2 regions of the Dietzia sp. 2505 genome follow, and region 2 is predicted to be linked to the other one. Evidence: riboswitches for the same ligand, from Rfam matches in the RefSeq annotation. Region 2 holds a riboswitch; the other holds the start of a gene.
The links. Region 2 has a riboswitch for cobalamin ahead of ABIE38_RS08385 (magnesium chelatase subunit D family protein). Riboswitches for the same ligand answer to the same signal wherever they lie in the genome.
Positions count from the first base shown of each region.

Region 1 (3,398 bases), 240 kb from region 2:
GACCAGCTCGGTGAGGAACATCCAGCGCCAGGCCTGGATCCCCAACCACAGTTCCTCGATCGCGCCACCGGCCACGGCTGCCAGCCAGGCGTCGGAGAGCAGGGCGACGAAGATGCCGGAGACGATCGCGAGCTGCTGGAGGGACCCGAGGCGGCCGCGGATCGAGGGCGGGGCCACCTCGGCGATGTACGCCGGCGCGATGACGGAGGCCGCACCGACGCCCAGGCCACCGACCACCCGCCACAGGATGAGATCCCAGGGGCCGAAGGCGAGCCCGGATCCGATCGCGCTGACGGTGAACAGCGCCGAGGCCAGGACCATGACGCGCGTGCGCCCCCAGCGGTCGGCGAGGCGGCCCGCGAGATACGCGCCGGCGATGCACCCGAGCAGGGCAGAGGAGACGACGAACCCGGTGAGGCCGGCGTTCATCCCGAAGGTCTCCTGGACGGCGTCCACGGCGCCGTTGATGACGGCGGTGTCGAAGCCGAAGAGGAAGCCGCCGAGCGCGGCGACCAGGGAGATGATCACCACCCGGCCGGTGTGGAAGGACTCCTCGTCCGAACCCTTGGCCGAGACGTTCCGTGTGGACATGGCGTACCCCGTTCCCGGGCCGGATGGACGTCCTGATGTCTGGTGAACGGAGCGTAGGCCCACTACGGGTGTGGCGCAAGTCACATATTTCTTTTCGATTCCGAGGTACGAGCGCCCTATTCGAGAACACGTTCTAGGCTCGAGGTGTCTCGCCGTCATACCGAAAGGGCCACCGTCGTGAGTGCCTCCCCCGAGCAGATCCGTGCCACCGCAGACTCCTACATCGCCGGGCTGGTCGCCGGCGATCTCGAGGCCGTGATGGACCTCTACGCCGAGAACGCGACGGTCGAGGACCCGGTCGGGGGCGGCACCGTCCACGAGGGCAAGGCGGCGATCCGGGAGTTCTACTCGTCCGTGGTGGCCATGAAGATCGACGGCGAGGTGATCGAGGCGCGGGTGTGCGGCGACGACCTGCTGTTCAACTTCGAGATCACCACCCACTTCGACGCCGACTCCAAGGCCACCATCAACGTGTGGGACCTGATGACCCACGACGAACAGGGCAAGATCCGTTCGATGCGCGCGTACTGGACCCCGGAGAACATGCGCTGAGCCGGGGTCGCGCGACTGGACTACCCTTCAGGCCATGATCACCGCCATCGTCTTCGTCCACGCCGAGACGGCGCGCATCCCCGAGGTCGCCGAGGCGATCGCCGAGATCGACGGGGTCTCCGAGGTGTACTCGGTGACGGGCACCATCGACCTCATCGTGCTCGTGCGGGCCCGCCGCAACGAGGAGGTGGCCGACATCGTCTCCGACCGCCTGAACAAGGTCCCGGGCGTGGTGGACACAGAGACGCACATCGCGTTCCGTGCGTTGTCCAAGCACGACCTCGAGGCGGCGTTCTCCCTCGGGTACGACGAGTAGACCCCCTCCCCGTGCGCACAGTTGCCGGGAGGTGCCCTCACCATTCCCGCTACGACTGTGCATACTGACATCACGACTTGCTGATCTCCGGATACGCAGGGGAAGACCGGTGAGAATCCGGCGCTGACCCGCAACGGTGTGTCGTCACCTCGGTGACGACGAGCCCGATTACCTGCCCGGAGGTTCGCGACTTCCGTCCATCGCCGAGGTCTGCGATCCGGAGTCCTGCACGGTCGGCCGCCGGCGTCGACGGCTGCCCACCTGCGGGTCTCGTGTGTTCGTGGGCAACACGACACGATCCGAGGTCTGATCATGTTCCGTCGCCAGTCCAGGTCCACCATCACGCTCGCCGCGCTGCTCGTCACGGGGGTCACCCTCGCGGGCTGCTCCCGCGGCGAGGCGCAGGAGGGCACCGCCTCCGGGGCGGTGTTCGCCGAGCCGGTGACCATCACCAACTGTGAGCGTGAATCCACGTTCGACGCCCCGCCCGAGCGGATCATCACGATGAACGCCCACGTCACGGAGACCCTCATCCAGATGGGTGCGGGGGACCGGATCGTCGGCCGCGGGTACGGGAACCGCGAGGACGTCCTGCCCGAGGTGGCCGAGGAGATGGAGCGGATACCCGGGCTCGCCGAGGAGTACCCCAGTTGGGAGCAGATCATCGATCTGGAGCCGGACCTGGTGGTGGCCGGCATGCGCAGCGCGTTCGACGAGAAGGAGGGCCGCAGCCGGGACGCCCTCGACGCGGCGGGTATCGACACCTTCCTGTTCTCCGAGTACTGCGGCGACGGGTTCCCGGACGTCTCCATGCTCGAGACCGACTTCTCCCAGCTGGGTCGGGTCCTCGGGCTGGAGGAGGGCGCGCAGGAGCTCACCGAGGGCATCGTCGACCGGATCGAGTCGGTCCGCGCCACCCTGGACGAGGCCGGCATCTCGGGGACCCCGACGTTCTTCTACGACAGCGGCGAGGCGGAGCCGATGACGATCGGCGGCGTCGGCATCGGCCAGCTGATCGGTGAGTACGCGGGAGCCGACAACATCTTCATCGAGGGCGACCGGCCCTACCTCAAGACCACGTGGGAGATCCTCGGCGAGCGCCGGCCGGAGGCGATCGTGGTGCTCGACTACGGCGCCACCAGCGCCGAGGACAAGATCGCCTACCTGCGCAACCAGCCCATCATGTCCACGACGCCGGCGATCCGCGACGACCGCATCGTGGTGGTCCCCCTCGCCGACTTCTTCGAGAGCTCCCGGATGGCGACGTCGGTGGAGACCATCGCCCGCGAGCTCCACCCCGACGCCTTCGGGCGCTGAGGTGGCGACAGTCGTCCACGACGGGGGCCGCAGCGCACGTGGCACGGGGGCAACGGTTCCGGACCCCCCGTCGGCTCCGAACCGCCGCGCGGAAGCATCCCGCCCCCCGTCGCAGCCCCGCCCCCCGTCACAGGCCCGCACCACGGAACCGCGCCGCGACAGGCGGCCGCTGGGGTTGGTCCTCGCTCCGCTACTGGGCCTCCTCGCCCTGTCCGTGGCGGTGGGGGTCTCCCTGGGGTCGGTGTCCATCCCACTCGGCGACGTCTGGGCGATCGTCGCCCACCGTGTGGCCCCGGGTTCCTTCACCCCGTGGTGGTCCGAGGCCCGCGAGGCGATCGTGATCGAGTCCCGGCTGCCGAGGTCGCTGATGGCGGCGGCGGTCGGCGCGTCCCTCGCGGTGGCGGGAGGCGTCGCCCAGGCGGTCACGCGCAACCCGCTGGCCGATCCGTACCTGCTGGGGGTGTCGTCCGGGGCCGGCTTCGGCGTCGTGGTCCTGACCGTCCTGGGTGTGGGGGCCGGGATGTGGGGTGTCTTCACGCTCCCGATGGCCGCCTTTCTCGGCGCCCTGCTGCCGCTGGCCGGGGTGGTCCTGGTGGCTCGTCGCGCGCACGACACCACGGCG
Region 1 covers NZ_JBEPON010000003.1:79,583-82,980, reverse strand. The annotation lists gene ABIE38_RS07245 (sugar porter family MFS transporter) at 1-591, opposite strand, end outside; gene ABIE38_RS07240 (SgcJ/EcaC family oxidoreductase) at 769-1,143, shown strand; gene ABIE38_RS07235 (Lrp/AsnC family transcriptional regulator) at 1,178-1,459, shown strand; cobalamin riboswitch at 1,532-1,653, shown strand; gene ABIE38_RS07230 (ABC transporter substrate-binding protein) at 1,772-2,776, shown strand; gene ABIE38_RS07225 (FecCD family ABC transporter permease) at 2,952-3,398, shown strand, end outside.
Region 1: it holds a riboswitch for cobalamin, as region 2 does, so the genes downstream of both, ABIE38_RS07230 (ABC transporter substrate-binding protein) here and ABIE38_RS08385 (magnesium chelatase subunit D family protein) in region 2, are expected to answer to the same signal.

Region 2 (3,398 bases):
AGGCGTCCACACAGAACAGCACCAGGTTGGCCTCCCGCCCCTCGCGGACCGCCGAGCGCAGGTCGCGGGCGGACAGGAGCAGTCGCCCGCCATCGGCTCCCGACTCGCGGCCCCGCGCCGCCTGATGGGACGCGGCGGCGCGGATGGTGGCGGGCAGGTGCACGTCGGAGCCGGTGAACCCGGCCGAGCCCGTGCGCCGGCCGGTGGAGGTGATCGCGCGGGACCGGCGGCCGGAGACGCCGTGGCCCGTGCCAGCGACGGTCAGCAGCCGCGTGCGATACGGGTCCGAGGCCGCCGTGACCGTCCCCGGCTCGGCCGCCGCGGCGCCCGGTCGGCCGTTCTCACCGGCGTCGCGATCCCCCTGCTGCGGGGCACCGGTCTCGTCGCTGGCGTCAGCATCAGCGTCGGTCTCGGAGTCGGCGCCGCCGTTCGACTCCGACGTCGGCCCGTCCTCAGCCGCACCCGACTCGGTGCCTTCGGTGTCGCCCGCATCCGACTCCGCGTGTCCGGCGTGGCCGGTGTCCTCGGCTGATGCGCTCGCCCCAGGATCCTGCTGACCGGTCGTGGCGTCGCCCGCGTTGTCGTCGTCGTTCTTCGTGTCGTCTCCCGGGCCGTCCGTGTCCGGGCCGTCGTCTCGCGGATCGGGCTCGTCGTCGTCCCCCAGGAGGCGGTCGAGGAGGTCCTCGTCGAGCCCCGGGGCGTCGAACGGTGCGCGGCGACGGCGGTGGGGGAGCGCCATGCGCGCGGCCACGCGGATGTCGGCGCGGGTGATGCGGGTCCGGCCCTCCCAGGCGGCGTGGGCGGCGGCCGTGCGCGCGGTGACGATGTCGGCGCGCATACCGTCCACGTCGAATCCGGCGCAGACGGTCGCGATCGTGGTGAGCGCCCAGTCGGTGAGCTCGATGCCGCCCACGCGCTCCCGGGCGGCGGCGATCCGCTCGCGCAGGGTTAGTTCGTCCGCCGCGAAGGTGGCGGAGAATCCCTCCGGGTCGGAGTCGAAGGCGACCCGGCGGCGGATGACCTCGGCCCGCAGCGCCGCCTCGCGCGGTGCGGACACCTCGACGGTGAGGCCGAAGCGGTCGAGCAGCTGGGGCCGAAGCTCGCCCTCCTCGGGGTTCATGGTGCCGATCAGGACGAAGCGGGCGGCGTGCTCCACCGACACCCCGTCCCGCTCGACGGTCACCCGGCCCATGGCGGCGGCGTCGAGGAGCTGGTCCACCACGTGGTCGTGGAGCAGGTTGACCTCGTCCACATAGAGCAGTCCGCGGTGCGCGCGGGCCAGCAGGCCGGGCTCGAACGCGGTGACGCCCTCGCTCAGGGCCTTCTCCAGGTGCAGCGACCCGGCGATGCGGTCCTCGGTCGCACCGATCGGCAGCTCCACCAGACGGACCGGCCGGTGCTCGGTGGGCGCGTCGTGGGGGATCGGGCCGTCGGGGGTCTCGGTGCCGCGGTCGGTCGGGGCGCTGGAGAACCTGTCACCGGCCACCACCTCGATCTGCGGCAGGATCCCGGCCAGCGCGCGCACCATCGTGGACTTGGCGGTGCCCTTCTCGCCGCGGATCAACACGCCGCCGGCCGACGGCGAGACCGCGTTCAGTAGGAGGGCGAGCGCCATGTCGTCGGAACCGACGACGGCGCTGAAGGGGTAGTGCAGTGGCATGGGGGCTCCCGCTCTCGTCTGCCAGACTGGTCAGCGCGAGGCCGGTCTCCGGACTTCCCGGCTCATCTCGGGCGTTCGCGCTGGACGCGATCGCCTGAGAGGCCGGGTTACCGTAGCGGGCCCTGTGCCGGATTCTCACCGGCTTCCCTGATTCTCCCCTCCGCACCGCCCGGGGCGGGTCGTGGGGCACCTCGTGCTGTTGGGGTGTAGTTGTCTCTCCCGGCCGAGGCTACCCAGCGTCCTCGGGCTCCGGGCGGTCGGGCCGGGTGGCCGCGCTCGACGGTAGGGTTCCGCGTCATGAACGTACGGGTGGTCGTGGTGGTCGGCATCGGCGGTGACGGTTGGGCCGGCCTCGACGAGTCCCGTCGCCGTGCCGTCCTGGGCGCCGACGTCCTGCTGGGCGGGGAGCGGCACCTGGCGATGATGCCGGGCGAGGTGGTGGGCGAGCGCGTGGCATGGCCGCGGCCGCTGCGCTCGGGACTGCCCGATCTGCTGGAGCGCTACGACGGCCGGTCGATCGTGGCCCTGGCCTCGGGCGACCCGCTGGTGGCCGGGGTGGCCACGACGTTGATCGACCTGCTCGGCCCGAAGTCGGTGGAGGTGCTGCCGGCGGTGTCGTCGGTTGCGCTGGCGCGCGCCCGGATGCGGTGGCCCGCCGAGTCGGTGGCGGTGCTGCGCGATCACCGGACCCTCGTGCGCGAGGTGGCGCCGGGGCGGCGGGTGCTGGTGCTCTCGGAGGATCGCCACACGCCGTCTCGCGTCGCGGGGGTGTTGGCTGGTGCCGGTTTCGGGGAGAGCACGATGACAGTCCTCTCCGACTTGGGCAGCCCGGACGAGGCGCGTCAGAGTTGCGTGGCGCGCGACTGGGACCCGGGACGCGAGGCGCCCCAGCTGCACGTGCTGGCCGTGGAGTGCGTGGCCGACGCCTCCGCCCGCCCGCTCGGCCTGGCGCCGGGTCTGCCCGACGACGCCTTCGAGAACGACGGCCAGCTCACCCGCCGCGATCTGCGCGCCTCGGCCCTCTCGCGGCTCGCTCCGTCGGCCGGAGGACTGTTGTGGGACGTGGGCGCCGGCGCCGGATCGGTGGGCATCGAGTGGATGCGAGCGCACCCGTCGTGCCGCACTGTGTCTGTAGAGGCCGATCCCGAGCGGGCGGCGCGGGTGGAACGGAACGCCGCGCGGTTGGGCGTGCCGACATTGGCGGTTGTTCATGGGCGCGCGCCGCAGGCCCTCGAGGGGCTCCCTCGCCCCGACGCGGTGTTCGTGGGCGGCGGTGGCACCGCGACCGGGCTGCTGCGGCAGTGCTGGGAGGCGCTGCGTCCCGGCGGCAGGCTGGTCGCGCACGCGGTGACGATCGAGACGGAGCGGGTGCTGATCGATTCCCGCGCGGAGTTCGGCGGCGAGCTCGTACGGTTCCACGTGGAACACGCCGACTCGATCGGCTCGTTCACCGGCTGGGCACCGGCGCGGGCCGTGGTCCAGTGGTGCGCCGTCAAGCCGCGTTCGTCAGCGACCGAGGAGATGCCGTGACCGTTCACTTCGTGGGGGCCGGACCCGGCGCCGCCGACCTGCTCACGCTGCGCGCGGCCGCCGCGCTGGCAGCGGCCGACGTCTGTCTGTACGCGGGCACCTATCTGGACGACGGCGTGCTCGACCACTGCCGAACGGACGCGCGGCTGGTGGACACCCAGCACCTAAACCTGGACGGGATCATCGGGGAGATCGCGGCAGCGCATGC
Region 2 covers NZ_JBEPON010000003.1:319,995-323,392, forward strand. The annotation lists gene ABIE38_RS08385 (magnesium chelatase subunit D family protein) at 1-1,660, opposite strand, end outside; cobalamin riboswitch at 1,683-1,869, opposite strand; gene cbiE (precorrin-6y C5,15-methyltransferase (decarboxylating) subunit CbiE) at 1,958-3,190, shown strand; gene ABIE38_RS08395 (cobalt-precorrin-4/precorrin-4 C(11)-methyltransferase) at 3,187-3,398, shown strand, end outside.